Regions from separate parts of the Massilia sp. UYP11 genome, predicted to be linked through region 3. Evidence: predicted binding sites of a transcription regulator. Region 3 holds the regulator's gene; each other region holds the start of a gene.
The links. The regulator FNR, encoded in region 3, switches genes on or off when oxygen is low (the NO sensors DNR and NnrR bind a similar motif). The targets are predictions, from matches to a motif close to TTGATNNNNATCAA.
Positions count from the first base shown of each region.

Region 1 (10,573 bases), on a different contig from region 3:
CCGGCACGGCAGACCGAGATGAGGAGACCGCAATGACCAGACTTGCCGCCAACCTGACCATGCTGTTCAACGAAGCCGATTTCCTCGACCGCTTCGAGCACGCCGCCCGGGCGGGCTTTCGCGGCGTCGAATTCCTGTTCCCGTACGCCTGCCGGCCTGAAGACATCGCCGCCCGGCTCGATGCATGCCGCCTCGAGCTGGTGCTGCACAACCTGCCGGCCGGGGACTGGGCCGGCGGCGAGCGCGGCATCGCCTGCCATCCGGGGCGCGAAGCGGAATTCCAGGACGGCGTCGACACGGCGATCGCGTATGCCAGGGCGCTGGGCGTCAAGCAGCTCAATTGCTTGGCGGGCATCGTGCCGCCCGGCGTCGCGCTGGAAGACGCGTACTCCACGCTGGTGTCGAACCTCGCATTCGCGGCCGGCAAGCTGAAACGCGAGGGGATCCGCCTCTTGATCGAACCGATCAACACCTTCGACATCCCGGGATTCTTCCTGCACGGGACGCGCCAGGCGCTGGACCTCATCCGCGCGACCGGCGCCGACAATCTGTTCCTGCAGTACGACATCTATCACATGCAGCGCATGGAGGGCGAGCTGGCGGCGACGATCAAGGCCAACCTCGGCCTGATCGGCCACATCCAGCTGGCCGACAATCCGGGCCGCGGCGAGCCGGGCACGGGCGAGATCAATTACCGCTACCTGCTCGGCATGTTGGACGAGATCGGGTATGGCGGCTGGGTCGGCTGCGAGTACAAGCCGCGGGCGGGCACCGCCCAGGGATTGCGCTGGATCGGCGAACACGGCCTGCAGGCATAGTTCGGCTCGTGAAGCGCTTCGCACGACAACACTTCTGGAGACCATCATGACGAAAGTAGGATTCATCGGCCTTGGCATCATGGGCGGCCCCATGGCCGGCAAGCTGCAGGAGGGCGGCTGCAAGCTGTTCCTGCACGACCTGAAAAATCCGCCGCTGGGGCTGATCGAGGGCGGCGCCACCGTCTGCACCAACGCCACCGAGGTGGCCAAGCGCGCCGACATCATCATCGTGATGGTGCCCGATACCCCGCACGTCGAAGAAGTGCTGTTCGGCGCCGACGGCGTGGCCGCGGGCCTCACGCCGGGCAAGATCGTGATCGACATGAGTTCGATCTCGCCGATGGCCACCAAGGAGTTCGCCAAGAAGATCAACAAGCGCCAGTGCGACTACCTCGACGCGCCGGTGTCGGGCGGCGAGGTGGGGGCGCGCGCCGCCACCCTGACCATCATGGTGGGCGGCGCGCAAGAGGCGTTCGACCGCGCCAGGTCGCTGTTCGAGCTGATGGGGAAGAACATCACCCTGGTCGGCGGCAACGGCGATGGCCAGACCACCAAGGTGGCCAACCAGATCATCGTCGCGCTGAACATCCAGGCCGTGGCGGAGGCGCTGCTGTTCGCCTCGAAGGCGGGCGCCGACCCGGCCCGGGTCAGGCAGGCGCTGATGGGCGGCTTCGCCGCCTCGCGCATCCTGGAAGTGCACGGCGAGCGGATGGTCAAGCGCACCTTCGCGCCGGGCTTCCGCATCGAGCTGCACCAGAAGGACCTGAACCTGGCGCTGCAGGGGGCCAAGAGCCTCGGTCTCGCGCTGCCGAATACCGCCACCGCGCAGGAGCTGATGAATTCCTGCGCCGCCCACGGCATGGCCCAACTCGATCATTCGGCGCTGTGCCAGGCGATCGAGCGGATGTCGAACCACGCCATCGCCGCAGATTGACGCGGCTGCCTGCCGCCATCGGAGACAGCATATGGATACCTGGGTATTTCATCATCCGGCCTGCCTGGCGCACGAGCCCGGGCCGGGCCATCCCGAAGCGCCGCAGCGCCTGCAGTCGGTCATGAAGGCGCTGCGCCAGCCGGAATTTTCGCAGCTGACCTGGCGCGAAGCGCCGCTCGGCACGCGCGAGCAGGTGTTGCTGGTGCACCACGCCGAGTACGTCGACGCGATCGCCGCCGCGGCGCCGGGCCGCGGCCTGGTGGCGCTGGACGGCGGCGACACCCTGATGTCGCCCGGCACCTGGGAGGCGGTGATGCGCTGCGTCGGCGCCGCCTGCGCCGGGGTCGATGCGGTGATGGCGGGCGAAGCCGCCAACGCGTTCTGCGCGACCCGGCCGTGCGGCCACCATGCCGAGCCGGACCGGGCGATGGGCTTCTGCATCTTCAACCAGGCCGCCATTGCCGCCGTTCACGCGCTCGAGACGCACGGCCTGCAGCGCGTGGCCGTGGTCGATTTCGACGTTCACCACGGCAATGGAACCCAGGCCGCATGCTTTCACCGGCCACAACTGTTCTTCGCCTCGAGCCACCAGTCGCCGCTGTACCCGGGAACCGGCGCGGCGCACGAGTCGGGGGCAAGCGGCAATATCGTGAACCTGCCGTTGCCGCCGGGCTGCGGCTCGACGCTGTTCCGGTCCGCCGTGGCGCGCGAGCTGCTGCCCGCCTTGCGGCGCTTCGCGCCCGAGCTGATCGTGGTGTCGGCCGGTTTTGACGCGCACCGCTGCGACCCGCTGGCCAGTATGGCCCTGGAAGACGAGGATTTCGCCTGGATCACGCGCGAGGTGATGGCAATTGCAGGGGAGGCGTGCGAGGGACGGATCGTGTCGATCCTGGAAGGCGGCTACAGCGTCGAGGGGCTGCTGGGCGGCAGCGCGGCGCATGTGCGTGCGCTGATGGGGCACTGATCGAATGCTGATTGGCGCGGGGGCGAAAGCCCCGCGCGGCCACGACAAACCCGGTTCGCGCTGCCCCAGGGGGCGCGCGCGCCGTGTCGTCGCGTGGTGGACCCTAAATTACAGGCCGCAATTGTAGTATGCCGGGTCCGAATCCTGGCCGGTGTAGCCTGGCTCGAGCTTCTCGCGCAGGTTGAGCGTGAGGAAAGCGACGATGAGCGACAGCAGCGAGTGCGACGGGGCTGCGAACGTGGTGTGGGCTGGTGCGTTGATCATGACTGGCTCCTGAAAGTTGGTTTGTGCGATGCAGTAAATATAGGGATTACTCAATCGTGCTTCCAATTTCGAGTTCTGATACCAGTTATGCTGTTCATGAATGTTTCCTACTAAAAACCGGCATTTTTGTGAGATCTGACGTTGGCGCGGCCGGTCATCCTGTGTGGCTGCGCAGCTACAAGCTCCTGTCAACGCCTTGCCGGTCAGCATCCGGACTGGCCGGCGTGTCCGGCATGGGCGAGGGAATCAGCGCGGCGATCCGGGTCTCCCCTTCATCGAGCAGGAACTGGCGAAACGCCCGCGCCACCGGTGGCAGCCGCTTTTCGCGGCGGTGCACCACGTACCAGTTGAGCATCAAGGGAAACCCCTCGACCTCCAGCACCACCAGGCTGCGCGCCGCGAGTTCGCGGCCGATCGTGTGAAACGACAGGAAGCCCAGTCCGATGCCGGCGATTACCGCCTGCTTGATCGTCTCAGTGCTTTTGATTTCCATCGCGACGGTCAGTTCGGCCAGGTGCGGGCCGAAGGCGTCCTGCATCGAGAACCAGGTATCGGAGCCCGGTTCGCGAATCACGAACGGGTGACGGACCAGGTCGCTCATCGGGATGCGCCCCGGTGCGGCTGCCGCCAGCGGATGGTCGGGCGCGGCCACGATGACGTAGGGGTGGGGGGCGAACGCATCGTTCTGCGTGTCGAGTTCGGCGGGGGGGCGCACCATCACGGCCAGGTCGGTGCGATTCGCCGCCAGCTTGTCCAGCAGCTCTTCGCGGTTGTGCACCGTCAGGTTCAGTTGCACGCCCGGATGCTGGCGCGCGAACGCGACCATCAGCTGTGGAAAGAAGTAGTCGCCGGCACTGATCACCGCCACGTTCAGCTTGCCGCCGGCGATTCCCTTGAGTTGTGCCATCGCATCTTCGGCCTCATCGAACTGCTGGATGATGGCGCGGCAGAAGTGCAGCAGCTCTTCGCCCGCCTGGGTCAGGTAGATCTTCTTTCCCAGCTGTTCGAACAAGGGCATGCCGACGTGGCCCTCGAGCGTGCGGACCTGGGTCGATACGGCGGGCTGAGTCAGGTGCAGCTCCTCGGCGGCGCGCGAAAAGCTGAGGCGGCGCGCGACCGTCTCGAAGACCTTCAGTTGTCGCAGTGTCGCGTTCTTCATCGGTGCCCCCATCCAGGTATAAGCAGTCGTTAATGATTATCCCTAAAAACTTTCACTATTACTCATCATTTTGTTGGACTACGATGGTTTCAACACAGCTCGACCGCAACCACCAAAGGAGAGTGCCATGACGACGATCTGCAGCAGCGACATCGATGCCGAATGCAACGCTTACAACGCGGCCTTTCATGAACTGGGACTGAGCTGGGTCTGGGACACCGGACTCTATGCGAGCGCGGTCGCCGGCGCCGACGACCGCACGGGCCTGCGCAATTACCTGGCGCGGCATCAACCGCACCTCCTGAGCGCGCACGACGCCGACTTCCTGGTCGAGGCGATCCTGGCCGCCAAGGAACGCTGCCAGGCGCAGCTGAGCGCCGCCGGCTGCAATCCCAGGGCTTTCATCGACTGGTCCGCGTTGCAGCAGCGCCAGATCGGCGCCTAGGCCCGAGCGGGCCTGCTGAGATTTTCGAATCTTAACCGTGGTCAAGGATATACGGAATCGGTTCTTCCACAATCAGCCATCCACCGACCCGACGTACGAGAGACATCATATGATCCGACACTGGATACGCTTTCAACACCTCGACACCGTACGTTTCGGCACGATCGAGGGCGACAAGATACGGATCTTCAAGGGCGATATGTTCGACAGCCCGCAGCGCACCGACCTGTCGGTGAACCTGGACGAGGTCGAGGTGCTCACACCGAGCGTGCCTGGCAAGGTGCTGGCGATGTGGAACAACTTTCATGCACTCGGCCAGAAGCTGGGCCTGGAGCCCCCGGACGAGCCGCTCTACCTGATGAAGCCGCCGACGTCCTACCTGGCGCCGGGCGGCACGATCCGCAAGCCGCGGTGCGAGGGCAAGGTGGCGTTCGAGGGCGAACTGGCGATCGTGATCGGCCGCCGCTGCAGCGCGGTCCCGGTCGAGGACGCTGCCGACTACGTGTTCGGCTATACCTGCGCCAACGACGTCACCGTGGGCGAGATCATCGCGCGCGACCCGACCTTTCCGCAGTGGGTGCGCGCCAAGGGCTTCGACACCTTTTGCCCGTTCGGCCCGGTCATCGCCACCGGGCTCAACCCGGCCATGCTGGTCGTGCGCACGACCCTGAACGGCGAGGTGCGCCAGGATTACCCGATCAACGACATGGTGTTTTCGGTGGCCGAGCTGGTCAGCCGGATCTCGCAGGACATGACACTGGAGCCAGGCGACCTCCTGCTGTGCGGGACGTCGGTCGGCGTCGGCTCGATGCGCCCGGGCAGCACGATCGAGGTAGAGATCGACGGCATCGGAAAGCTCATCAATCGGTTCGAGTAAACGACAAGGGGTGGGTCATGAAGATCGCAGTGATTGGAGCGGGAGCAATTGGCGGCCTGGTCGGCGCGAGGCTGGCGCTGGCGGGCGAAGAGGTGACGTTCATCGTGCGGGGAGCCAATCTGGCGGCGATTCGCGCCAACGGCATCAAGCTCATCGAGATGGATGGCGAGGAGAAGGTGGCCTCGGAGGTGCGGGCGACGGACGACTATGACGCGGCCGGCGAGCAGGACCTGGTGATCCTGGCCCTCAAGGCGCACCAGGTCGATGGCGTATCGGCCCAGATCGGCAAGCTGTTCGGGCCGCGCACCGTGGTGGTGACGATGCAGAACGGCATACCTTTCTGGTATTTCCACCGCCATGGCGGCGAGTTCGACGGGCGCACCGTGCACAGCGTCGACGCCGGCGGCGAACTGGCGCGCCGGATTCCCCCGGAGCGGGTGCTCGGCTGCGTGGTCTATCCGGCCGCCGAACTGGTGGCGCCGGGCGTCATCCGGCACATCGAAGGCGCGCGCTTCCCGCTGGGGGAACTGGACGGCACGGCGAGCGAGCGGGTGACTGCGGTGTCGGCCTGCTTCCAGAACGCCGGCTTCAAGTCGCCGGTGCTCGACAATATCCGCGCCGAGATCTGGCTCAAGCTGTGGGGCAACGTCTGCTTCAATCCGATCAGCGCGCTGGCTCATTCGACCCTGGTCGACATCTGCCAGTACCCGCTCACGCGCGAGCTGGCGGCGGAAATGATGCGCGAGGCGGAAGCGGTCGCCACCAAGCTGGGCATCACCTTCCGCGTGCCGCTGGACCGCCGTATCGAGGGGGCCGCGCAGATCGGCAAGCACAAGACCTCGATGCTGCAGGACGTGGAGGCGGGCCGGGGACCCGAGATCGATGCGCTGGTCGGGTCGGTGATCGAACTGGCGCGCATGACCGGCACACCCACGCCGCATATCGATTCGGCGTATGCGCTCGTCAAGCTGCTGGAGCAGACCATGACCGAAGAGGGCGGCGGGGTAAAGCTGCAGAGGGCGGTGACGCCGGTAACGCCGGTATCGACAGTTTAGCCGCATGCACGTCGCCCCCGCGGAGGCGGGGGCCCAAGTTTGCAAGCGTCTCGGTAACGCATGCAGCGCTTGGGCCCCCGCCAAGGCGCCCGGCGAGGGCGGGGGCGACGTTTTCGAGCAAACGAAGCAAACAGCTTTGCTCGACCTTCAGATCTTTCCCCGATTCTTCAGGCGGCTCAGCGTTTCCGGCGACAGGTTCAGGTACGCCGCCAGTTCTTTCTTCGGCAGCCGTTCGAACAGGTCGGGGTGCTTGCGCATGAAGCGGTGGACCCGGCCCGGCGCGTCGAGCAGGTGCAGCGTGATGGTGTGCGCCATGATGGCGCTCATCAGGTTCATGACCTCGTATTCGAAGGCCTGCTTCACGGTGCGGTGGCTTGCCAGGTAATCGACCCATTGGGGCAGCGGCATGCGCGCCACCCGCACCTTGGTGACGCAGGCGATGGAAAAAGGCGTCGGCGTCTTGAGGCACCAGGCGGCGTAGCTGGTTTCGATGTCGCGTTCCGCCGAAAAGCGCAGGATCATTTCCTTGGCTTCCTGGTTGGAGACCTGGCGCTTGAGGATGCCGTCCAGGATGAAGTACTGCGACATCTCGTGCACACCCTGGTTCAGCAGCAAGTCGCCTTTCTGGTGGTTCTCGATCGTCAGGTACGGCTCGAGCGCCGCCATTTCACTGTCGCGCAGTTCCTTGAGCACTACATTCTGCTTTAACTGCAGACGAATGATGTTTCGTTCCGAGTGATTTGCAATAGTCGTCATGAACGCGGTCGATTTTCGTGATTCTCACATGATGCGGCCAAAATTGACCATGGTCAATGAGACAAATCAGACGTGCTGGATATGATGGTTTGCGGGCGATACACACCGCGTTCTGCCCGGATCGACAATAACTGGAGACAGCAATGACTAACCACGTATCGGTAGACGTGACCGACGGCTTCCACCTGGTAATCGATGCCCTGAAACACAACGACATCGATACGATCTTCGGCCTGGTCGGCATTCCGATTACCGACCTGGCGCGCCTGGCGCAGGCCGAGGGGATGCGTTTCATCGGCTTTCGTCATGAACAGAACGCCGGCAATGCCGCGGCAATCGCCGGCTACATGACGCAAAAGCCGGGTATTTGCTTGACGGTCTCGGCGCCGGGCTTCCTCAACGGCCTGACGGCGCTGGCCAACGCCACCACCAACTGCTTCCCGATGATCCTGATTTCAGGATCGAGCGAACGCGAGATCGTCGACCTGCAGCAGGGCGACTATGAAGAAATGGACCAGCTGAACGCGGCCAAGCCCTACGCCAAGGCGTCCTACCGCATCAACAAGGCCGAGGACATCGGCGTCGGCGTCGCGCGGGCGATTCGCGCCGCCGTCTCGGGCCGCCCGGGCGGCGTCTATCTCGACCTGCCGGCCCAGCTGCTGGCGCAGACGATCGAGGCAGGCCACGCCAAGCGTTCGCTGATCAAGGTGGTCGACCCGGTGCCGCGCCAGATCCCGGCGCCGGACGCGGTGCAGCGCGCGCTCGACCTGCTCAAGGGCGCGAAGAAGCCGCTGATCCTGCTCGGCAAGGGCGCCGCCTACGCGCAGGCCGATGCGGACATCCGCGCGCTGGTCGAGCGCACCGGCATTCCCTACCTGCCGATGTCGATGGCCAAGGGCCTGTTGCCCGATACGCATCCGCAGTCGGCCTCCGCGGCCCGCTCCTACGTGCTGGCCGAGGCCGACGTGGTGGTGCTGATCGGCGCGCGGCTCAACTGGCTGTTGTCGCATGGCAAGGGCAAGACCTGGGGCAAACCCAAGCAGTTCGTCCAGATCGATATCTCGCCCACCGAAATCGACAGCAACGTGGCGATCGCCGCGCCCGTGATCGGCGATATCGGCTCGTGCGTGGCGGCCCTGCTCGACGGGCTGGACGGCGCCGGCATCGCGAAGCCGGATGCCGAATGGCTCGACCCGATCGCCGAGCGCAAGGAGCAGAACATGGCCAAGATGGCGGCACTGCTCAATCGCGATGCGGCGCCGATGAACTTCCATACCGCCCTGCGCGCGATCCGCGACGTCCTCAAGCAGCATCCGGACATCAACCTGGTGAACGAGGGCGCCAACACCCTGGACTATGCGCGCAGCATCGTCGACCAGTACCAGCCGCGCAAGCGTTTCGACTCCGGCACCTGGGGCATCATGGGGATCGGCATGGGCTATGCGATCGGCGCGGCCGTCGTCAGCGGCAAGCCGGTGGTCGCGATCGAAGGCGACAGCGCCTTCGGTTTCAGCGGCATGGAACTCGAGACGATCTGCCGCTACGAGCTGCCGGTGACGACCATCATCTTCAACAACAACGGCGTCTACCGCGGCACCGACGTCAACCCGACCGGCGGCAAGGACGTCGCCCCGACCGTGTTCGTCAAGAACGCCCGCTACGACAAGATGATCGAGGCCTTCGGCGGCATCGGCTACCACGCCACCACGCCGGAAGAGCTGACCCGGGCGCTGAGCGAGGCGATCGCGGCCGGCAAGCCGGCCCTGATCAATGCCGTGATCGACGAGTCGGCCGGCACCGAAAGCGGCCGCCTGACCAATCTGAATCCGCAAAGCAACGCGAAAAAGTGACATCACGCGCGACACAGCGACAGGCACGACCGCCGGCGCCCATGAGGCCGCCGGTGGTTTCCGCAATATCGACTGCATAAAGGAGACTGACATCATGAGCAAACCACTCGAAGGCATCAAGATCATCGACTTCACCCACGTCCAGGCCGGCCCTGCCTGCACCCAGCTGCTGGCGTGGTTCGGCGCCGACGTGATCAAGGTCGAGCGTCCCGGCGCGGGCGACGTCACGCGTTCGCAGTTGCGCGACATCCCCGGCGTCGACGCCCTGTATTTCACCATGCTCAACAGTAACAAGCGTTCGCTGACGCTCGACACCAAGAAGCCAGAAGGAAAGGAAATCCTGACCAAGCTGATCAAGGAGTCGGACGTGCTGGTGGAGAACTTCGGCCCGGGCGCGCTCGATCGCATGGGCTTTACCTGGGAGCACATCAAGGAATTGAACCCGGGCATGATCGTGGCGTCGGTCAAGGGCTTCAGCGACGGTCACCACTACGAAGACCTGAAGGTCTATGAAAACGTGGCACAGTGCGCCGGCGGCGCGGCCTCGACCACCGGTTTCGACGACGGCCCGCCAACCGTCAGCGCCGCCGCCCTGGGCGACAGCAATACCGGCATGCACCTGGCGATCGGCATCCTGACCGCCCTGCGTGCGCGCGACACCACGGGCAAGGGCCAGAAAGTGGCGGTGTCGATGCAGGACAGCGTGCTCAACCTGTGCCGCGTCAAGCTGCGCGACCAGCAGCGCCTGGACCGGGTCGGCTACCTCGAAGAATATCCGCAGTATCCGCACGGCAAGTTCTCGGATGTCGTGCCGCGCGGCGGCAATGCCGGCGGCGGCGGCCAGCCGGGCTGGGTGCTCAAGTGCAAGGGCTGGGAGACCGACCCCAACGCCTATATCTACTTCACCATCCAGGGCCATGCCTGGGCGCCGATCTGCAAGGCGATCGGCAAGGAAGAGTGGATCGACGACCCCGCGTACATGACCGCCCTCGCGCGCCAGGACAAGATCTTCGACATCTTCGGGACGATCGAGGAGTGGCTGAAGGACAAGACCAAATTCGAGGCGGTCGACATCCTGCGCAAGTACGACATCCCGTGCTCGCCGGTGCTGTCGATGAAGGAAATCGCCGCCGATCCATCGCTGCGCGCCAGCGGCACGATCGCCGAGGTCGAGCACAAGGAACGGGGCAAGTACCTGACCGTGGGCAGCCCGATCAAGTTCTCGGACATGAAGGTCGAGATCAAGGGCTCGCCGCTGCTGGGCGAACACACCGACGAAGTGCTGGAAAGCCTGGGATACAGCAGCAACGAGATCGCGGCGCTGCACGAAAAGCAGGTGGTGTGAGCGCGGAACTGGCTGGATAAAACGAAACTTCGGTGCGCGTCGGCGGTCTGCCGCGCGCACCTTTTTTTTCATGGGGGAGATACCATGCAGGCTGATATCGATTTCC
Region 1 covers NZ_JBNDJE010000030.1:13,465-24,037, forward strand. Annotated here, with positions in the region: gene hyi (hydroxypyruvate isomerase) at 33-818, shown strand; gene ABIB38_RS22850 (2-hydroxy-3-oxopropionate reductase) at 865-1,752, shown strand; gene ABIB38_RS22855 (histone deacetylase family protein) at 1,784-2,716, shown strand; gene ABIB38_RS22860 (hypothetical protein) at 2,825-2,980, opposite strand; gene ABIB38_RS22865 (LysR family transcriptional regulator) at 3,156-4,139, opposite strand; gene ABIB38_RS22870 (hypothetical protein) at 4,267-4,584, shown strand; gene ABIB38_RS22875 (fumarylacetoacetate hydrolase family protein) at 4,694-5,461, shown strand; gene ABIB38_RS22880 (2-dehydropantoate 2-reductase) at 5,479-6,516, shown strand; gene ABIB38_RS22885 (Crp/Fnr family transcriptional regulator) at 6,664-7,272, opposite strand; gene oxc (oxalyl-CoA decarboxylase) at 7,416-9,122, shown strand; gene frc (formyl-CoA transferase) at 9,217-10,467, shown strand; gene ABIB38_RS22900 (PAS domain-containing protein) at 10,552-10,573, shown strand, end outside.
Region 1: a site for FNR is predicted at 7,316-7,329, ahead of oxc (oxalyl-CoA decarboxylase). Genes of this name have one in related genera too.

Region 2 (10,573 bases), on a different contig from region 3:
GATGATGTTCACCGAATCGGCGATCAGGCCCTTGATCTCCTTGGCCGCCGCCGCCGAGCGCTGGGCCAGGGTGCGCACCTCGGAGGCCACCACCGCGAAGCCGCGTCCCTGTTCGCCGGCGCGCGCCGCTTCCACCGCCGCGTTCAGGGCCAGGATATTGGTCTGGAACGAGATGCCGTCGATGACGCCGATGATCTCGACGATCTTGCGCGAGCTGGCCTGGATCGATTCCATCGTCGTCACCGCCTGCTGCACCGCCTGGCCACCGCGCGATGCCAGTTGCGCCGCTTCGGCCGCCAGCTCCGACGCCTGGCGCGCATTGCTGGCATTGTCCTTGACCGCCGTGGTCAGGGTTTCCATGGTGCTGGCGGTCTGCTCGAGCGAGCCGGCCTGCATCTCGGTGCGGGTCGACAGGTCGAGGTTGCCGCTGGCGATTTCCTGCGACGCCGTGTCGATCGAACGCACCGCGTTCATCACGCTGTGCAGGGCGGCGTTCAGGCGCGCGATGGTGTGGTCCAGCGCGCGCGCGGTGTCGTCGATCTCGTCGCGGCCTTTCGCGTGCAAGGGCGGCGCGTCGAGCCGGCCCTCGGCCAGTTCGCCGACCGTGCGCGCGATCGCATTGATCCCGCCCAGCATCGAGCGCCGCACCAGCATCGTCACCGCCAGCGACAGCCCGATCGACAGCAGCACCAGGCCGGCCATGCTCAAGCCCAGGCTGCGGAACTCGGCCTTGGCGGCGGCGTGGGCGGCCTCGCTCATCTTCTTCTCGAGCTGGGCCAGGCGCGTCAGTTCGGCGTCGAGGGCGACGAACTGCTGCTCGGCCTTCTGCATCGAATTGGTGGCGATCGACTGGTCGACCGACGCCATTTCGATCGTCTCGCCGACTGCCTTGCGGTAGCGCGCCAGCGCCGCCTGCGAAGCCTCGATCGGCGCGCGCTCGTGCTGTTCGGCGGCCTGCGCGAACTTGTCCAGCTGTTCGCCGATGGCGGCGTGCCTGCGCCCGATATCGGCGGACAGGGCGGCCAACCGGTTCTGGGCGAAGCTGCCATTGACCCAGGCCAGGAACTGGTAGGCGTTGGCATGCGCGAAGCGCGCCTCGCCGGCCACGTCGGCCACCGCCTGCAGGCGCGCGGCGCGCACCTGCACCATGTGTTCGAGCGACGCGTTCTGGCGCACCATGCCGTAGTAGGCGGCCGCCGAAAGCAGGGTCAGCAGGACGAGCACGAGGCCCGGGGCCAGCAACAGTTTCTGGCCGATCCGCAGTTTGTTCAGCATGGGAGTCACTCCTAGAGGCGCGCAGCGTGGACGGCGGCGCCGTCCACGCGACGCGAACCGCAATTATTTCTTATAGATGCCGGCTTCGAGCACCACGTCGTCGACCAGCAGGATATACGTGGTCTTGGGCTCGATCTTGCCGGTGCTCGGATTCTTGTACTGGTAATCGACCCAGCCCTTGCCCTTGGCGGCGGCCAGCTCGATGATCTCGCGCCGGTATTTTTTTCCGTTCGCATCCGGCACGTCGGTCAGATCCTTGCCGACGATCGACGGGTTGTACGGGTGGGCCAGCACGATGCCGGTCTTGACGTCGCGCAGGTCGACATACAGCGAGCCCTGGACGAAGCTCGGATCCTTGGCGTTGATGAGCCTCATCATCTCGGCCTTGCCCTTGGCCTTGATGACAGCGGCGCCGCGCTCGGCCATCGCGATGGCGTCCTTTTCGGTCGGTTCGTTGGCAAAGGCGGTGGGAGCGGCCAGTCCCAGGCAGAGGGCGGCGGCGGTAGCGAACATCTTCATGGGTGGCTTTCCTTTCGGGTGTGTTCAGTAGGATATTTCTCAAGTGCACGACTAATGTACCGAGCCGCGACGGCGCCGGATTGCGTTCGCACAACGACAGAGGTCGCGAGCCCATCGCGTTGTGTCCTTGCGTCACTTCGCCGGACTACATCACAGGTTTGTTTTAAAGCGAGCCGGAGAAGCGATGACGTTGATGGAAGGCAATTCCAGTTGCATACAGGCTCCCTAAGATGAGTGCTTACCGGCAACTTGCCGCCTGTCATCTCACTGGAGAATTCTCGTGACCACGACTGCATCGACGCCTTCCAAGTTCAAACCATATACTCGCCAGTCCATCGTTACAGCGCGCCAATGGGAATGGCTCACGCCCGAGCTGCAGGAAGCCGTGCAGGTGGTATCGCACGTGCTGCCGTTTCGCACCAATGCCTATGTGATGGATGAGCTGATCGACTGGAAGCGCGTGCCCGACGATCCGATCTACCGCCTGACTTTCCCGCACCGCGACATGCTGCCGGCCCACGAATACGAGCAGTTGCGCGATCTGGTGCTGTACAAGAAGGACGACGCCGCGATCGCGCGCCTGGTGCACGACATCCGCATGCGCATGAATCCGCACCCGGCCGGCCAGATGACGCACAACGTCCCGCGCGTGAACGACGCGCCGCTCAAGGGCCTGCAGCACAAGTACAAGGAAACCGTGCTGTTCTTCCCCAGCGCCGGCCAGACCTGCCACGCCTACTGCACCTTCTGCTTCCGCTGGCCGCAGTTCGTCGGCATGGACGAGATGAAGTTCGACGCGCGCGAGTGCGGCGAGCTGGTGAGCTACCTCAAGATGCATCCGGACGTGACCGACGTCCTGATCACCGGCGGCGACCCGATGATCATGAATACGCGCTCGCTCGGCGAGTTCCTCGAACCCCTGCTGGCCCCCGAGCTGGCCCACATCCAGAACATCCGCATCGGCACCAAGTCGGTCGCCTATTGGCCGCAGCGCTTCGTGTCGGACAAGGACAGCGACGACCTGATGCGCCTGTTCGAGAAGGTGGTGGCGAGCGGGAAGAACCTGGCCATCATGGGCCACTACAACCATGCGGTCGAGCTGCGCGCGCCGATCGCCCAGCAGGCGGTCAAGCGCATCGTCGGCACCGGCGCCACCCTGCGCATGCAGGGCCCGCTGATCCGCCACATCAACGAAGACCCGAAGAGCTGGGCCGAACTGTGGACCACCGGGGTGCGCCTGGGCGCCATCCCCTATTACATGTTCGTCGAGCGCGACACCGGCCCGCGCGACTACTTCTCGCTGCCGCTGGCGCGCGCCCACGAGATCTTCCAGGAGGCCTATTCGATGGTCTCGGGCCTGTCGCGCACCGTGCGCGGGCCGTCGATGAGCGCCTTCCCCGGCAAGGTCGTGATCGACGGCGTGGTGACCATCAACGGCGAAAAGCTGTTCGCGCTGCAGTTCCTGCAGGCGCGCAATCCCGAGTGGGTGCGCCGCCCGTTCTTCGCCAGGTTCGACCCCGACGCCACCTGGCTCGATCATTTGAAACCCGCGTTCGGGCGCGACCGCTTCTTCTTCGAAATGGAAAGCGGCGGTCCGCTGCGCGGACCCGGCGGCCGCGTGATCCCGCTGGTGCCAATGGGCCAGCGCGGCGAAGCCCAGCCCGACGCGGCCTGATGCCAGGCGCGGGGCCGATGATGCAGCCGGGCGCCGTGGCTTGCGCGGCGCCCCTGCGCCTGTCCGGCGTGGGGGTGTTCGTCTACGTGTTCCTGCCGTTCGCGCTGGGGCACTTCCTGTCTTCGCTGCTGCGCAACGTGAACGCGGTGCTGGCCTCGCACCTGGTGGGGGCGCTGGCGCTCACGCCGGGCCAGCTCGGGCTGCTCACCAGCGCCTTCTTCTTCGCCTTCGCCCTGGTCCAGCTGCCGGTGGGGATGGCGCTGGACCGCTACGGGCCGCGCCGGGTGCAGGTGGTGCTGCTGCTGCTGGCCTCGTGCGGCGCGCTCCTGTTCGCGAATTGCGACGGCTTTTATGGCCTGCTGGCGGCGCGCGCCATCATGGGCTGCGGCCTGGGCGGCTGCTTCATGGCGGCGGTCAAGGCGATTTCCACCTGGATCGCGCCGAACCGGCTGCCGTCGGTGCACGGCTACCTGATCGCGGTCGGCGGCATGGGCGCCGCCAGCGCCACCATGCCGGTGCGCGCCGTGCTGGAATACACCGACTGGCGCGGCCTGTTCTGCCTGCTGGCGGCGCTGGTGGCCTGCACTGGCCTACTGATCGCGCTGCTGTATCCAAAGGCCACCGGCGCGGTCGCGCAGCGCGGCCCGCTGTTGCCGGCCCTGCGCGAAGTCTGGCGCGCGCCGAGCTTTCGCGCGGTCGCCTCGCTGGTGCTGATCCCGCATGCGGTGTTCTTCGGCGTGCAGGGCCTGTGGATCGGGCGCTGGCTGCTCGACGTCGGCCGCTATTCCGAGCCCGCGGTCGCCTATCTGCTCTACCTGGGGATGGCGGCGGTGGTGTTCGGCGCGATCGCGGTCGGCATGGTCACCGAATGGGCCGGGCGGCGCGGCATGCCGCCGCTCGACGTGGCGGCCGCCGGCATCACCTTCTTCGTGCTGGTGCAGGCCGCCATGGTCATCGGTTACCGGCCCAGCTTCGCGATGCTGTCGGTGATGTTCACGCTGGTGGGCACGATCACCGGCATCGAGTACGCCATCGTGGCGCAATCGATGCCGCGCGAACTGACGGGACGCGCCGCGACTTTCCTGAACCTCTTGATCTTCATCGGCGCCTTCCTGGTGCAGGCCGGCTTCGGGCTGGTGATCGGCCTGTGGGAGCCCGACCTGCTCGGCCGCGCGCCGCCCGAAGCCTACCGCGCCGCTTTTGCCCTGCTGGTGGCGATCCAGCTGCCCGGCCTGTGGCGTTTCGCGCGCCGGCGCACGGCCCTTGGGACTTCTCAGCCGTGACATACACGGTCGCGTTGTCATATACACTTCCCCCATTCTATTTTTGGGGGAAGTCATGCATCAACCACTGCCGTTCATGGTCGCCGGCGCCGCCGTGCTCCTGCTGGCCGCCTGCGGCGACAAGTCGACCTTGCCGGCCGGCGCCGACATGGGGTCGCAGCCGACCCTGACGGAGCCGAACAAGACGCTGGTTCCGACCGTCCACATCGCCCCGGCCAGGAGCTGGCCGGCGAACACGGCGCCGGTCGCGGCGCCGGGCCTGGCGGTCAACGCCTTCGCCACGGCGCTCGACCATCCGCGCTGGGTGTATGTGCTGCCCAATGGCGACGTGCTGGTGGCCGAGACCAACGCGCCGGAGCGTCCCGCCAAGAGCGGCATCGGCAACTGGGTGACGAGCAAGGTGATGGCGCGCGCCGGCGCCGGCGTGCCGAGCGCGAACCGCATCAGCCTGCTGCGCGACGCCGACGGCGACGGCGTGGCCGAGCTGAAACGCGTGTTCCTGAAAGACCTGAATTCGCCGTTCGGCATGGCGCTGGTGGGCGACACGCTGTACGTGGCCAATACCGACGCGGTGGTGCGCTTTCCGTACCAGGAGGGCGCGACCGAGATCCTGGATAAACCGCAGCAGGTGGCGCCGCTGCCGGGCGGTCCGCTGAACCACCACTGGACCAAGAACATCATCGCCAGCAAGGACGGCAGCAAGCTGTACGCGACCACGGGCTCGAACAGCAACGTCGCCGAGAATGGCATGGACGAGGAAAAGGACCGGGCCGCGATCCTGGAGATCGACGTCGCCAGCGGCCAGACGCGGGTGTTCGCGTCGGGCCTGCGTAATCCCAACGGCATGGCCTGGAATCCCGAGACCGGCGCCTTGTGGACCGTGGTGAACGAGCGCGACCTGATCGGCAGCGACCTGGTGCCGGACTACCTGACCTCGGTGAAGGATGGCGGCTTCTATGGCTGGCCGTACAGCTACTTCGGCAAGAACGTCGACACGCGCGTCAAGCCGCCGCGTCCCGACCTGGTGGAAAAGGCGATCGTGCCGGATTATGCGCTGGGCGCCCACGTGGCGGCGCTGGGCCTGGCCTTCTACGAAGGCTCGCTGCTGCCGGCGCAGTACAGGAACGGCGCCATCATCGGCAACCACGGCTCCTGGAACCGCAAGCCGCGTTCGGGCTACAACGTGGTGTTCGTGCCGTTCAAGGATGGACGGCCGGCGGGCAAGCCGGTGGAAATGCTGACCGGTTTCGTCAATCAGGATGGCGAGGCCCATGGCCGGCCGGTGGGCGTTGCGGTCGACCGCAAGGGCGCGGTGCTGGTGGCCGACGACGTCGGCAACGTGATCTGGCGCCTGGTGCCGGAGCCGGGTTAATTCGTAGGGTTGGCGGCTTTGCCGCCGACGCGGTGATAGCTGGCGTCAAGATCACCCGGCGCGAAACCGGGATCGTGATCGATCACCGCGTCGGCGGCGTAGCCGCCAACCCTACGCACAACCCGCCACTAACAGGACTGGAATCCCGGTCCACGCGATTGCCACGAACGCCAGCACGGAGCTGGCCGCGGCCACGTAATCCACGAATTCGGTCGACCCCTGCCGCAGTCGCTTGCCGCCGGCGGCGCCGCTCCATGCGCAGGCGGCCAGCGCCAGCAGCGTGGCGCCGCCCAGCAGCCAGGGATTCGGCCCTTCGGGCCGCCAGGCGCCCGGCGTGCACTGGGCCGCGGCCACGATATAGCTGAAGCCGAAGTGCGCGGCCCAGATCAGGAGGGGAAGCGAGGCGCGCGTGGCGCGCTGGAAGAAGCGGTCGTCCATATTCAATCCATCACCAGCAGCAGGCCGCGGATCACCACCATGGCGGTGATGCCCTGCAGGGTCACGTAATGCCAGATCAGCGCGATGTTGTCGCGCGTGGCGCGGTTTTCCGGCTTGACCAGGCCGCGCCAGGCGCGCACGCACAGGTAGGGCGCCGCGAGCAGCAGCACGAACACCATCACGCCCTGGAAGCCGAGCATGATCGAGATCGAGGCGCTCCACGCGTCGCGGGTAGAGTCCAGGTGCACCAGGCGCCAGCTGTGCACGTCGAGCAGGAAGGCGGCCGTGGTGCAGGCCAGCGCCGCAAGCGTGGTCCAGGCCATGCCGTGGCCCTTCAGGCGGCCGCTGAACCAGACCAGGACGGACCCCGCCAGCAGCAGGGCGGCGGCGCCGATGGTGTACATCCCATCGGGCAACGACGCGCCCGGCGGCGGGCAGATCTCGAGCCGCATCGACGTATGGATATAGGTGTAGGCGAACGACCAGAAGATCGCGTAGAGCACGATCAGCATGATGAAGGTGCCCCACCACGAATGCGAGGCAGTGCCGACCGCGCCGATCGGCAGCTTGATGCCGCCGCCGATCGACGCATGCGTCATGTTGACGCTGCGGTCCGATTCCCACAGCCAGCTGATGATGCAGACGATCGCGATGAAGCCGCAGATGAAGGCCGGCACCACCGCCTTCACGGTCAGCAGCAGGAAGAAGCCGGCCGTGCCGGCGGCGCCGATCACGGTCAGCCAGCTGTCGCCGGGCAGGATCATCAGGTAGTTGGGCTTCGCGGCGACCGGGCTGGTGGAGATCGTCTCGCGGCGGCCGGTGACGGTATTGGGCAGGTAATGGCGGCCTTCCGCCACTTCCTTCGACAGGGTCGGCTGGTCCCACAACGGGTCGTCGGACGTGACGATCGGGATGCTGCGGTTGCCGTAGTCCTCGGACGGCAGCCATTCGAGCGTGGCCGCGTTCCATGGATTGCCCACTTCTTTGGCCGGGCGGCGCAGGGTGCGGGTGGCGTCGACGATCATGGCCACGATGCCGAGGGCGAACATGAAGGCGCCGACGGTCGAGAGCATATTGAGCCAGTCCCAGCCCATCTCGTGCGAGTAGGTATAGACGCGCCGCGGCATGCCGTACAGGCCGGTGATGTGCATCGGGAAGAACGTGAGGTTGAAGCCGCCGAACAGCAGCCAGAAGATCCACTTGGCCCAGCGCTCCGACATCTGGTTGCCGTTGACGAGCGGCAGCCAGTAATAGATGGCGGCGAATACCGGGAACACCATGCCGCCGATCAGCACGTAATGCAGGTGGGCGACGATGAAATAGGTGTCGTGCACCTGCCAGTCGAACGGGACCACGGCCACCATCACGCCGGTCAGCCCGCCCAGCACGAAGATGAACATGAAGCCGAGCATGAACAGAGTCGGCGCATTCATCCTGATGCGCCCGCTCCATAATGTGGCGATCCAGCCGAACACCTGGATGCCGGTGGGGATCGCGACCGCCATGCTGGCCGCCGAGATCAGGCTCATCTCGAGCACGCCCAGGCCGGCGGTGAACATGTGGTGGGCCCACAGGCCGAAGCTGAAGATGCCGACGCCGACCAGCGCCACCACGATCACGCGCCGTCCCACCAGGCGGTTCTGGGCGATGGTCGGGATCATGGTCGAGATCATGCCGGCCGCCGGCAGGAAGATGATGTAGACCTCGGGGTGGCCGAAGAACCAGAACAGGTGCTGCCAGATCAGCGGGTCGCCGCCGCGCTCCGGATCGAAGAACGGCATGTCGAATGCGCGCTCGAGTTCGAGCAGCGTGGTGCCGGCGATCACGGCCGGGAAGGCGATGATGATCATCACGCCCACCACCAGCATCGCCCAGGCGTAGACGGGCATGCGGCGCAGGGTCATGCCCGGCGCGCGGGTGAACAGGATGCCGACGATCAGCTCGATGGCGCCGGCGATCGCCGAGATCTCGATGAAGCCGATCCCCAGCAGCCAGAAGTCGGCGTTCAGGCCGGGCGAATACTTTATGCTGGTCAGCGGCGGATACATGAACCAGCCGCCGTCCGGCGCCAGGCCCCAGAACAGGGTGCAGAAGAAGGCCAGGCCGCCGAAGGCATAGGCCCAGAAGGCGTAGGCCGACAATCGGGGGAAAGGCAGATCGCGCGCCCCCAGCATGTTCGGCAACAGGTAGACCGCGATCGCCTCGACGATCGGGATCGCGAACAGGAACATCATCACGGTGCCGTGCATCGTGAAGATCTGGTTGTAGGTATTGGCGGCCACCAGGTCGTTGTCCGGCACCGCCAGCTGCACCCGCATGATCAGGGCCAGGATGCCGGCCAGGATGAAGAACAGGATCGCCGTGCCGATGTACAGCAGGCCGATATTGGTGTTGTTGACCGACTTGAAGAAGCGCCAGCCGCTGGGGGTCTCCCAGATCTTTTCGAGGCGGGCCAGCTCCAGCGGTGGGCGCGGCAGCGGGTTGGGCAGTGTGTCGTCGTTCAGGGTAGCGTCGCGCGTCGTCATTTCAGGTGCTCGAGGTAAGTGGCCAGTGCGCGCAGGGTTTCGCCGTCCAGGTCTTGGGAAGGCGGCATGAACACGCCCGGCTTGATGGCTTGCGGGTCGGCGATCCAGCCGGCCAGCGTGCCGCGGTGGTTGCGCAAGGTGCCGGCCGCGATCTCGCGGCGGCTGCCGACGTGGGTCAGGTCGGGCCCGAGGCGCGAGGTGTCGGCGATCCTGGCCTGTTCCGAGAACGGCGGCACGTCGGTGACGCCGCGGATCGTGTGGCAGGCCTGGCATTGCTGCGCCAGGAAGGCGTCGCGGCCGCGTTGCAGCACCGTGGTGTCGGCCGGCAGGCTTGGCGCCGCCTGGCGCGCCAGCCAGGCGTCGAATTCGGGGCGCGGCAGGGCGATCACGTGGAAGGCCATGCGCGCGTGCTGCTCGCCGCAGTATTCGGCGCACTGGCCGCGGTACACGCCCGGCTTGTCGGCGCGCAGGGTCAGGCCGGTGACGCGGCCCGGGATCATGTCGCGCTTGCCGGCCAGCGCCGGCACCCACAGGCTGTGGATCACGTCGGACGCGCTCAAGCCAAGGTAGACCGACTCGCCGACCGGGATATGGATTTCGTTGGCGCTGATGATCTCGCGGTTGGTCGCCGGGTCGCGGTAGCGCACTTCCCACCACCACATCTTGCCGGTGACCGAGATCGTCATCGCACCGTGCGAGGTCTGCGGCGCCAGCTGCGCGCTGCGCCAGGTGCTCCAGGCGAGAAGGGCGGTGAGCACCACGACCGGGAAGGCGATCCCGGCGCCGAAGATCCAGACGGCGGGCCGGATCGGGCGCGCCTGGCGCCGCATGGCCAGCGTCAGCAAGGCCATCACGACGAGGAAGATCAGCGTGCCGCCGACGAACAGCACCCAGGTGAACTGGTGGATGATGGCGGCGTCGGCGCCTGCCGGGTGGAGGACGGATTGCAGATCGTTCATTTCAGCCGCTTCATCGCAACGTGTACATGAAGGCGGCCATGTGGCGCGCCTCTTCTTCGGAAATGCCAAGCGCCGGCATCAGGGTGCCGGGCTTGACCGCGGGCGGGTTGCGCAGGAAGCGAACCATGTTCTCGGGCTGGTTCGGGATGCTGCCCGCGATATAGCTCAGGCGGCCCATGGTTTGCAGCGACGGGCCGGCGTCGCCGTTCGTGCCCTGCACTTCCGGAATGAAATGGCAGGCTGCGCACTGGTATTGCTGGGTCAGCAGGCGGCCACGCTCCGGATCGCCGCCTTCGACGCGGCCGGGCTGGTCCTGGCTGCCACAGGCGCTCGCCAGCGCGGCGCACAGCAGCATGGCGCCGGCGCGCAACAGGTGGGGGAGGCCGTCTTGACAGGTATTCTTGCGCACGGTTGATTTTTCGTAAAAAGGCTGTGGCTTTTATAATACAAGAAATCAGATGTCATTTTTTTAACTGAACGCCCTAGGTTATGCTATCCAATCGCACACGACTTATCGTCAAGACCAT
Region 2 covers NZ_JBNDJE010000004.1:185,893-196,465, reverse strand. Annotated here, with positions in the region: gene ABIB38_RS09730 (methyl-accepting chemotaxis protein) at 1-1,275, opposite strand, end outside; gene ABIB38_RS09725 (cache domain-containing protein) at 1,339-1,794, opposite strand; gene ABIB38_RS09720 (KamA family radical SAM protein) at 2,075-3,469, shown strand; gene ABIB38_RS09715 (MFS transporter) at 3,469-4,752, shown strand; gene ABIB38_RS09710 (PQQ-dependent sugar dehydrogenase) at 4,808-6,124, shown strand; gene ABIB38_RS09705 (hypothetical protein) at 6,236-6,562, opposite strand; gene ctaD (cytochrome c oxidase subunit I) at 6,565-9,087, opposite strand; gene coxB (cytochrome c oxidase subunit II) at 9,084-10,046, opposite strand; gene ABIB38_RS09690 (c-type cytochrome) at 10,057-10,455, opposite strand; gene ABIB38_RS09685 (c-type cytochrome) at 10,536-10,573, shown strand, end outside.
Region 2: a site for FNR is predicted at 1,985-1,998, ahead of ABIB38_RS09720 (KamA family radical SAM protein). Genes of this name have one in related genera too.

Region 3 (10,573 bases):
AACACCAAATACAGCGCACTGGTCGTCGGCGCCAGCGGCATCATCGGCCATGCGGTCGTGCGCGAGCTGCACGGACGACCCGACTGGAAGGTGCGGGCCTTGCCGCGCACCTTCGTGGACGGCGTCGAGACCGTCAAGGCCGACCTGACCGACGCCCAGGCCAGCGCCAGCGCCCTGGAAGCGGCGCGCGATACCACCCACGTGTTCTACGCCGCGCTCAAGGGCGGGACCGACCTGCTCGACGAGGAGCGGATCAACGCCGGCATGCTGCGCAACCTGCTCGACGGCCTGAAGGCGGTCGGCGCCCCGCTGCAGCGCGTGGTGCACTATCAAGGGGCCAAGGTGTACGGCGTGCACCTGGGCCACGCGCAGGCGCCGTTCTACGAGGACGACCCGCGCCACATGACGCCCAACTTCTATTATGCCCAGGAAGACCTGCTGCGCGAGCGCGCCGCCGCCGGCGAGCTCGAATGGTCGATCCTGCGGCCCGACGTGGTGGTGGGCGACATCGCCGGCAATCCGATGAATATCGCGATGGTAATGGGCATGTTCGCCGCGCTCAGCAAGGACGCCGGCGCGCCGCTGCGCTTCCCGGGAACCGACAAGGTGTATTCGGGGGTGCTGGCCCAGACCACCGATGCCGACTGGATGGCGCGCGCCAGCGTCTGGGCGGCGCTCGATCCGGCGGCGCGCGGCGAAGCGTTCAACCTGGTCAATGAACCGTTCCGCTGGGAGCGCGTGTGGCGCCAGGTGGCGGCGGCCTTCGACATGGAAGTGGGACCCACGCAGCCATTCTCGCTGGCCAGGCAGATGCCGCTCAAGGCGGCGGCGTGGGAGCGCATCGTGCAGCGCCACGGCCTGCAGTCGATGCCTTTCGAGAAGCAGGTCGGCTGGTGGTTCGGCGACTTCGTGTTCAATACCGAGTTCGACATGGTGTCGGACATGGGCAAGATCCGGCGCGCCGGGTTTACCGAAGCGGTGGAGCCCGGCGCGACGATCGTCACCGCCCTCGAGCGGCTGCGCGCTGCAAAATGGCTGCCCTGACGGTGTAGCTGGCGCGGGCGCCGACGGCGTAGAATGGCCGGGTTGCGACGGCGCCGGCCCTGCCTTCGCATCCTGTGTCCAATCTCGCCTATCCGACCGCATGATTTTTCCACCATCCCTTACGCGCCCGCGCCGTCAGGCAGCGCTCCTCGTGCTGGCTTGCAGTGCCGGGGCGGCCCTCGCCGATGACGGCGACGCCATCAATCCCGACCGCCCCGACGTCGCCAACTCCAGCCAGGTGGTCGGCCATGGCCGCTTGCAGCTCGAGATCGGCGTCGACTGGGCTCGCCAGCGCAACGACGACCTGCACGTGCGCACCTTGAGCACGCCGGCGCTGCTGCGTATCGGCCTGGGAGACACGACGGAACTGCGCGTCGAGACCGACGGCCGCAGCATCGAGCACGCCGTCGATCCGGCGACGCGCGCACGCACCACGAGCGCGGGCTGGAACGCCACGTCGATCGGATTCAAATGGCGTTTTGCCGACGGCGAGGGCGTGCGTCCTGCGCTGGGGCTGATCGGCGCCATCGCGCTGCCGACCGGCAGCGCGGCACTGCGGGCCAAGGGTGTCCTGCCGCAGATGGTGCTGGCAGCGGAATGGGAGCTGCCAAACGGCTGGTCGCTGGCCGTGACGCCGGGCGCCGGCGCCGATGTGGACGATGACGGCGCGCGTTACCGCTACGCAATCCTGGCGGCGTCGCTGGGCAAGAAATTCACTGAACGCGTCCAGGGATTTTTTGAAGTGGCGGCGCCGCAGATCGCCTCGGCGTCGCATGGCTGCGATCGGGTGCAGGTCGACGCGGGCGTGAGCTGGCGACTGAACAGGAATTGCCAGGTCGATGCGATGGTGGTGCATGGGCTGAATCGGCATACGCCCGATCTGGGCCTGGCGTTCGGGTTATCGGTGCGACGCTGAGGCCGCAGCGGTTGCATCGGTCATCCGCGGTGCAGCCGATCGCCCCGGCGCACGCGGTCGTCACTGCGCAGGTGCAGCTCGCAAGAGAGCCGCGGCGTCATGGCTTCACGCCATCGGGCTGCAGGCGTCGGTGCCGGCCGCCAGCGCCTTGAGCTTGACCGGATCGAGCAGCGTCACTTCGCGCCTGTCGACGTGGAGCCAGCCCTGCTTCCGAAAGCGCGACAGCAGGCGGCTGACGCTCTCGATGGTCAGGCCCAGGTAGTTGCCGATGTCTTCGCGCGACATGCGCAGCTGGAAGCGGTCGGCGGCATAGCCGCGGGTGGCGTAGCGCGCCGACAGGTTCACCAGGAATACGGCGAAGCGCTGCTCGGCGCGCATGTTCCCGAGCAGGAGCATGACGTTCTGCTCGCGCGTGATTTCCTGGCTCATGATGCGGTGAAAGTGACGCAGCAGGGTCGGCACCTCGCCGAACAGGTCTTCCAGCCGCGTGAATGGAATCTCGCACACCTCCGAGTCTTCCAGCGCCACCGCGTCGCAGTGGTGGGTGCCGCTGATCGCGTCCATGCCCAGCAGTTCGCCGGCCATCTGGAAGCCGGTGATGTGGGCAGCGCCGGCGGCGTTCACCAGGCTGGTCTTGAAGTGGCCGAAGCGCACCGCGTACAGGTTGCGAAACGGCTCGCCCACGCCGTACAGGCGCTCGTCGCGCGCGAGCCGGCGGCGCCGGCCGATGATCTGGTCCAGGCGATCGATCTCGGCGTCGTCGAGGCCCATCGGCAGGCACAACCGGTGCATGCTGCACTGGGCGCAGGACTTGAGCGCATGGAGGTTCAGGTGCGGCTCGGCTTGCCGGGGCAGGGGCTGGCTCATCAGGAATGGTCGTTGTTGTTCGGCACACCGGGAATTATAGACGCCTTGCCTGGCTGATCCTCCTGCACTGCCGCTCGTCGAATTTCTTGCAAGAATTGTGATGCACGCTGCCGGAATGCGTTGGCCGCAACTGTGCGCGCTCGATATGAATCGGCGTCTACACTTGGTCCACAACTTGGACAACTGGAGTGATCGACAGTGTCATCTTCAAGTGCGAGCGGGTCCGCCGATACCGCCTTCTTCGCGGTTGCCGCGCCGGCCGCACCGCCCAGCGGCGAAGACCAGGCCAGGGCCGACCTCTACGCCTTGCTCTCGCGCCTGCTCCTCGCGGCGCCCGACGCCGCCTTGCTCGCCGCGCTCGCCACCAGCGATCCGATCCTGGCCGAGGGCGGCGATCCGGCGCTGGAACGCGCGTGGGAGCCATTGACCCTGGCGTCCGGCGTCATGGACGCCGAGACCGTCCACGCTGAATTCAACGCGCTCTTCGTCAGCATCGGCACGCCGCCGGTCGACCCGTATGGCTCGCGCTACCTGGCCGGCTACATGAACGACACGCCGCTGGCGCTGCTGCGCGCAGACCTGGCGCGGCTTGGCCTCGCGCGCATGCGCGGCCGGGGCGAGTTCGAGGACCACCTTGGCGCGCTGTGCGAGACCATGCGCGTGCTGGCCGCCGGCGCCCCCGGCATCCGGCGCCAGCCGCTGGCGCTGCAGCGGCGGTTCTTCGAGGCCCACATCGGCGGCTGGTGCATGCGCGCGCTGGACGACATCGCCGCTGCCGACGGCGCCAACTATTACCGCCTGGTCGCGCGCTTCGCGCAGGCATTCCTGGCAATCGAGGCGGAAAGCTTTGAAGTGGAAGGGGAGACCGATGAGCAAGCATGACCAACAGACGCCGGGCCAGCCCGATCCGGCGCGGCGCTGCTTCCTGAAGGCGGCTCCGCTGGGCGCGCTGGCGGTGGCCGCCGCCGCCCCGGCAAGCGCGGCCCTGGAGGCCGCCCCGGCGGCGCCCGACCCCAGGGTCAAGCGCGGCTACCACGAGACGGAGCACATCCGCCGCTACTACGAGACCGCCGCCTACTGGTAGGCAAGCCGAGGTATCCCATGTCACTGGTCAAGTCTACGCGCGACAGCGCCCTGAAGCGGCGCCACTTCCTGGTCGGGGCCGGCGTCGCCGCCGGCGCCGGCGCCCTGGCGCGCCACCTGCCGCTGAACGTGATCGAAGCGGCCCAGGCCGATCCGGTGCCGAATACCCCGGTGCCCACCGAGGTCAAGCGCACCGTATGCAGCCACTGCTCGGTCGGCTGCTCGGTGGACGCGGTGGTCGCCAACGGCGTCTGGGTGCGGCAGGAGGCCGCCTTCGATTCGCCCATCAATATGGGCGCCCACTGCGCCAAGGGCGCCTCGGTGCGCGAGCACGCCTTCGGCGAACACCGCCTGCGCTATCCGATGAAGCTGGTGAACGGCAAGTACCAGCGCATCTCCTGGGACCAGGCGATCGACGAGATCGGCGACAAGCTGCTGCAGCTGCGCAAGGACGCGGGGCCGGATGCGCTGATGGTGATCGGCAGCTCCAAGCACAACAACGAGCAGGCCTACCTGCTGCGCAAATGGGTGTCGTTCTTCGGCACCAACAACTGCGACCACCAGGCGCGCATCTGCCACTCGACCACGGTCGCGGGCGTGGCCCAGACCTTCGGCTACGGGGCGATGACCAACTCGTTCAACGATCTGCACTACAGCAAGGCGGTGCTGTTCATCGGATCCAACCCGGCCGAGGCGCACCCGATCTCGATGCTGCACTTCCTGCACGCCAAGGAGCTGGGCGCCAAGATGATCGTCATCGATCCGCGCTTTACCCGCACCGCGCGGTTCGCCGACCACTACGTGCGCGTGCGGCCCGGCACCGATATTCCGCTGGTGTGGGGCATGCTGTGGCATATCTTCAATAACGGCTGGGAAGACAAGAAGTTCATCGAAGAGCGCACCTGGGGCATGGAGGACGTGCGCGCCGAGGTCATGAAGTGGCCGCCGGCGAAGGTGTCGGACGTGACCGGCGTGCCGGAATCGGCCGTGCGCATGGCGGCCGAGATGCTGGCCACCAACCGTCCTTCGTCGGTGGTCTGGTGCATGGGCATTACCCAGCACCATGTCGGCACCGCCAATGTGCGCGCGCTGTCGATCCTGCAACTGGTGCTGGGCAATATTGGCATCCCGGGCGGCGGCGCCAACATCTACCGCGGCCACGACAACGTCCAGGGCGCGACCGACGTCGGCCCCAATGCCGATTCGCTGCCCGGCTACTACGGCCTGGCCGAAGGCGCCTGGAAGCACTTCGCCGCGGTCTGGGGCGTCGACTACGAATGGATCAAGTCGCGCTACGGTTCCCGTGAGCTGATGGAAAAGCCCGGAATCACGGTGTCGCGCTGGTTCGACGCGGTCAACGAGCAGAACCAGTTCATCGACCAGCCGAGCAATCTGCGCGCCGTGCTGTACTGGGGCCACGCGCCGAACAGCCAGACCCGCCTGCCGGACATGAAGGCGGCCATGCAGAAGCTCGACATGATGGTCGTGATCGACCCCTATCCGAGCATGACGGCGGCGATGCACGGCCGCACGGACGGCGTCTACCTGCTGCCGGCGGCGTCGCAGTTCGAGACCCAGGGCTCGTGCACCGCCTCGAACCGTTCGATCCAGTGGCGCGAGCGCGTGATCCAGCCGCTGTTCGAATGCAAGACCGACCAGGAGATCATGTACCTGTTCGCGCGCAAGCTGGGCTTCGCCGAGGAACTGTGCAAGAACATCAAGGTAGTGCACAACGAGCCGGTGATCGAGGACATCCTGCGCGAGATCAACCGCTCGTGCTGGACCATCGGCTACACGGGCTGCTCGCCCGAGCGGCTCAAGCTGCACATGGAAAACAAGCACACGTTCAACCCGACGACGCTGCGCGCCGATTCCGGCCCGTGCAAGGGCGACTACTACGGCCTGCCCTGGCCATGCTGGGGCACGCCGGAAATGAAGCACCCCGGCACGCCGATCTTGTACGACCTGAGCAAGAGCGTGGCCGAGGGCGGCCTGCCGTTTCGCGCCAACTGGGGCGTCGAGCATAACGGCTCGAGCCTGCTGGCGGCCGACGGCTCGGCCAACAAGCACAGCGAGCTGGACTTCGGCTACCCGGAGTTCGACCACGTGTTCCTGAAAAAACTGGGCTGGTGGGCCGAGCTGACCCCGGCCGAGCAGGCCATGGCCGATGGCAAGAACTGGAAGACCGACCTGTCGGGCGGCATCATCCGGGTCGCCATCGCCCACGGCTGCGCGCCATTCGGCAATGCGCGGGCGCGCTGCAACGTCTGGAACTTCCCCGATCCGGTGCCCGTGCACCGCGAACCGCTGGCCACGCCGCGGCGCGACCTGGTGGCGCAGTACCCGACCTACGACGACAAGGCCAACCACTGGCGCCTGCCGACGCTGTATCAATCGGTGCAGGCGGTCGACTTTTCGAAAGACTTCCCGCTGATCATGACGTCGGGCCGCCTGGTCGAGTACGAGGGCGGCGGCGAGGAAACCCGTTCCAATCCCTGGCTGGCCGAGCTGCAGCAACACATGTTCGTCGAGATCAACCCGCGCGACGCGGTCCAGATCGGCGCCAGGCTGGGCGAGTACGTGTGGCTCGAGACGCCGACCGGGGCGCGCATGAAGATGATGGCGATGGTCACCGAGCGCGTGCCGGTGGGCCTGGTATGGGCGCCGTTCCACTTCGGCGGCTGGTGGATGGGCGAAGACCTGGAGCAGCATTATCCCGAACATGGGGCGCCGATCGTGCGCGGCGAGGCCATCAACACTGGCTGGACCTATGGCTATGACGCCGTGACCATGATGCAGGAAACCAAGGTATCGCTGTGCCGCGTGGTGCGCGCCTGAGCTGAGGAGACCGACATGCCAGCAAGAATGAAATTCATCTGCGACACCGAGCGCTGCATCGACTGCAACGGCTGCGTGACCGCCTGCAAGAACGAGCACGAACTGGCCTGGGGCATCAACCGGCGCCGCGTGGTGACCATCAACGACGGCATCCCGGGCGAGCGCTCGGTGTCGGTCGCCTGCATGCATTGCACCGACGCACCGTGCCTGGCCGTGTGCCCCACCAACTGCATCTACCACACCGAGGACGGCATCGTCCTGCACAGCAAGGACCAGTGCATCGGCTGCGGATACTGCTATTACGCCTGCCCGTTCGGCGCGCCGCAATTTCCCGAGTCGGGCCTGTTCAACCACCGCGGCAAGATGGACAAATGCACGTTCTGCGCCGGCGGCCCGGAACCGGACACCTCGGAAGCCGAGTTCAAGAAATATGGCCGCAACCGCATCGCCGAAGGCAAGCTGCCGGCCTGCGCCGAGCAGTGCGGCACCAAGGCGCTGCTGGGCGGCGACGCCGACATCATCGCCGACATCTATCGCCAGCGGGTCGAGACGCGCGGCTATGGCCCGCAGCTGTGGGGCTGGAAGATCGCCTACGGCAGGCCGAAACGCGGCGGCGCGTACAAGGCCGAGGGCAACTTGCCGCGCGTCAACCAGGACCTGCGCGATGCGCAGAACAATCCGCGGAGGTTCCCGACATGAAGCCCTCAACATCGTGCCCGGTGCGCCTGGTCCCGATCCTGCTGACCGTGCTGCCGGCCGTGCTGCTGGCCGGCTGCCTCGAAGTGGACCAGCACCCGCTGTGGCTGCACGGCGAGTACGCCGGCAAGAAGGACGATCGCCACTACCAGCGCCGCTTCCACAACGACCGGCTGGCCTGGTGGGCCACGATCGAGAACCGCAACGGCAAGCAGAACGAATACAACCGGGCCAACCCCTGAGGAGGCGACATGCGAGCGAACACCAAGGCGTCCCGCGCCGCGCCACTCCTGGCGCTGCGCGCCATGCTGTTCCTGGCGGCGGCGCTGGCCTTGTCGTCCAGCTGGGCCGGCGTCAAGAACGAGCGCGCCACGCCGGCGTATGCCGAAGAGCAGACCATGCTGCAGATCGAGGCCGATTCGGCGGTGCCGGATCCGGGCCTGCTGCAGTCCGAATCGGGCCGCGTGCACATGGACCGCCATTACCTGGGCCAGTACGGCAGCACGGAGGGCAACGTCATCGTCCAGCGCGGCGGCAACACCTGGCGCCACTTGCGCAACGGGCCGCTGGCGAGCATCGCCGGCTTCCTCCTGCTGGCGGCGCCGCTGGCGATCTTCGTGTTCTACCGCACGATCGGCCCGGCCAGCCAGGTGGCCGAGGCCGGGCGCAAGCTGCAGCGCTTCAATCGCTGGGAACGCCAGGTGCACTGGGCCACCGCCTTCAGCTTCATCGCCCTCGGCGTCACCGGCATCATCATCATGTATGGCAAGAAGATCCTGCTGCCATGGATGGGGCACGACCTGTTCTCGTGGGTGGCGATCATCTCGAAATACCTGCACAACTTCGTCGGGCCGCTGTTCATCCTGTGCTCGATCCTGATGTTCCTCACCTTCCTGAAGCGCAACTTCTACAACCGCGCCGACTGGCAATGGGTCAAGCAGGGCGGGGGCATCGTCAGCCACAAGCACGTCCCGGCGGGCTTCTTCAATGCCGGCGAAAAAACCTGGTTCTGGGGCGGCGTGGCGCTGCTGGGCCTGATCATGTCGGTCACTGGCCTGGTGCTCGACTTCGCCGTCGGCCAGACCCGCTACGTGATGCAGGTGGCCAACGTCCTGCATGTGGGCGCCGCGGCGCTGTACATGGCGGCCGCGATGGGCCACGCGTACATCGGCACCTGGGGCACGCCGGGCGCCTATGAGGCGATGCGCTACGGCACGGTGGACGAGAACTGGGCCAAGGCCCACCACCGGTTGTGGTACGAACAGATGAAGACCGGCGTCCCGCCCGGCATGGACAAGGACGGCAACATGGTGCCTGGCCAGGGCGGCCAACCGCGACCCGGTCCGGCGCACTGAGGAATGGTGATGAAACGACGCACTGCATCGACGATCGGCGGCATGGCCCTGGCGGCCATCGTGCTGGCCGCCTGCGACCGCGACCAGGCGCCTGCCGCCAACGGCGTGATCCAGACCAACTACCCCGGCCAGGTCTCGGCCGGCGGCATGACCAGCGGCCAGATCATGGCGCGTACGGCGCGGCCGGAAACCGACGCCACCTATGCCGGCGGCACGCCGGGCACCGCCGGCGGCTCGGGCGGCAATACCAGCGGCGCCGAGACCGGCGGCGCGACCCGGGAAACCGGCCAGGGGCCGTCGAGCGGCGTCACCCAGCCCTCTAGCGCCGGGCGGGAAGGCAGCAATCTGCCGTCGGGCGAGCATCGTCCCAGCGCGCCGGCGCCGGGAAGCACCGAAGCGCCAGCGGCCAGCAATGCCGCGCCCCAGGGGCAGTCAGGAGGGACACGATGATGACCAGGCGATTGCGCGCCTTGCCGGCGCTGGCGTTCGGCTTGAGCCTGGCCGGCGCATCCTGGGCGGCCCTGCCGCCGCCTTCGCCGGCCCAGGCCCAGGCCGCGGCGGCGAAGAAGGCCGAGGCCGACGCCAAGGCGGCCAGGGACAAGGACGCATTGCACGCGTCGATGGACCGGATCAGCGCCCAGTGGCGCCAGCGCGCCGCGCAGGAGGGCTGGACGATCAGGCCGCCGCCGCCCGTGACCGGGCCGCTGGGTGTCGCCGCCTCCGATCCCACCCCGGCCGGCGCCGGCGTGCCGGCGCCGGCCCCTGCCGGCGGCGCCCCCGGCACCTCGGGCGCCGCGCCGGCCACGGCCGCCGCGCCGCGCGGGGCGCGTGCGCTGCACGCGGCCGAAGTGCCGGTCAAGAGCGAGAAGCTGGGCACGGCGCGGCCAAGCGAGGACGTCAAGCAGGGGCCGACCCGGTCCCTGCCGGCCGGCGCCGCGCCGACCGTCAACAAGCATGGCGTCCCCGACGACGCCACGAAGCAGTGAAGGGGCCGCGATGAAAATGGGAAGCATGCCGGTCGCCATCATCATGCAGCGGCGCGCGGTGCGGCACCGCTGGGGCGACATGGACAGCTGGGCTGCGGTGGGCATCGTGCCGGACCGCGGCGAGCTGCCGCGCCTGTCGGTGCTGAGCCAGAGCGCGGAACGCGACGACTACCTGGTGCGCGGCCTCGAACTCGAACTGTACACCGACGAGAACGAAGGCTATTACGAGAACGTGATGGCGCCGGAATCGAAGGTGTTCGTGCTGTGGCGCATGGAAGACGGCCGCGCGATGCCGGCGCGCGCCTCGGTGAGCTATGTCGAGGGCACGCGCATGTTCGATTCGGGCGAAGCGGCCGACGGCGTGACCATGCCGGCCGAGATCTACAGCTGGGTCGCGGGCTACCTGCGCGAGCATTTCACGCCGCGCCCGCGCAAGGGCAGGCAGCACGGATGAGCGCGGACGTCATGGCCGAGGAAGGATTCCTGCGCCGCTGGGCGCGCCTGAAGGCGGCGCCCGCGCCGGCGCCCGAGCCGGCGCCGGCCAGCGTTGCGGAGCCGGCCGGCAGCGCCGCGCCGCCCCTTGCCGCGCTGGAGGACGAACGGGCGCTTCCCACCCTGGACGACGTGGCCCGGCTCACGCCGCAATCCGATTACTCGGTCTTCGTCGCCAAGGGCGTCGACAAGACGGTGCAGCGCATGGCGCTCAAAAAACTGTTCGCCGATCCGGGCTTTGCGGTGATGGACGGCCTGGACATCTACATCGCCGACTACACCCAGTCCGCGCCGCT
Region 3 covers NZ_JBNDJE010000002.1:607,851-618,423, reverse strand. Annotated here, with positions in the region: gene ABIB38_RS06220 (SDR family oxidoreductase) at 1-1,044, shown strand, start outside; gene ABIB38_RS06215 (transporter) at 1,145-1,960, shown strand; gene fnr (fumarate/nitrate reduction transcriptional regulator Fnr) at 2,066-2,827, opposite strand; gene ABIB38_RS06205 (TorD/DmsD family molecular chaperone) at 3,026-3,709, shown strand; gene ABIB38_RS06200 (formate dehydrogenase) at 3,696-3,911, shown strand; gene ABIB38_RS06195 (formate dehydrogenase subunit alpha) at 3,929-6,748, shown strand; gene fdh3B (formate dehydrogenase FDH3 subunit beta) at 6,764-7,447, shown strand; gene ABIB38_RS06185 (hypothetical protein) at 7,444-7,686, shown strand; gene ABIB38_RS06180 (formate dehydrogenase subunit gamma) at 7,696-8,799, shown strand; gene ABIB38_RS06175 (hypothetical protein) at 8,809-9,249, shown strand; gene ABIB38_RS06170 (hypothetical protein) at 9,246-9,785, shown strand; gene ABIB38_RS06165 (DUF3305 domain-containing protein) at 9,796-10,239, shown strand; gene ABIB38_RS06160 (DUF3306 domain-containing protein) at 10,236-10,573, shown strand, end outside.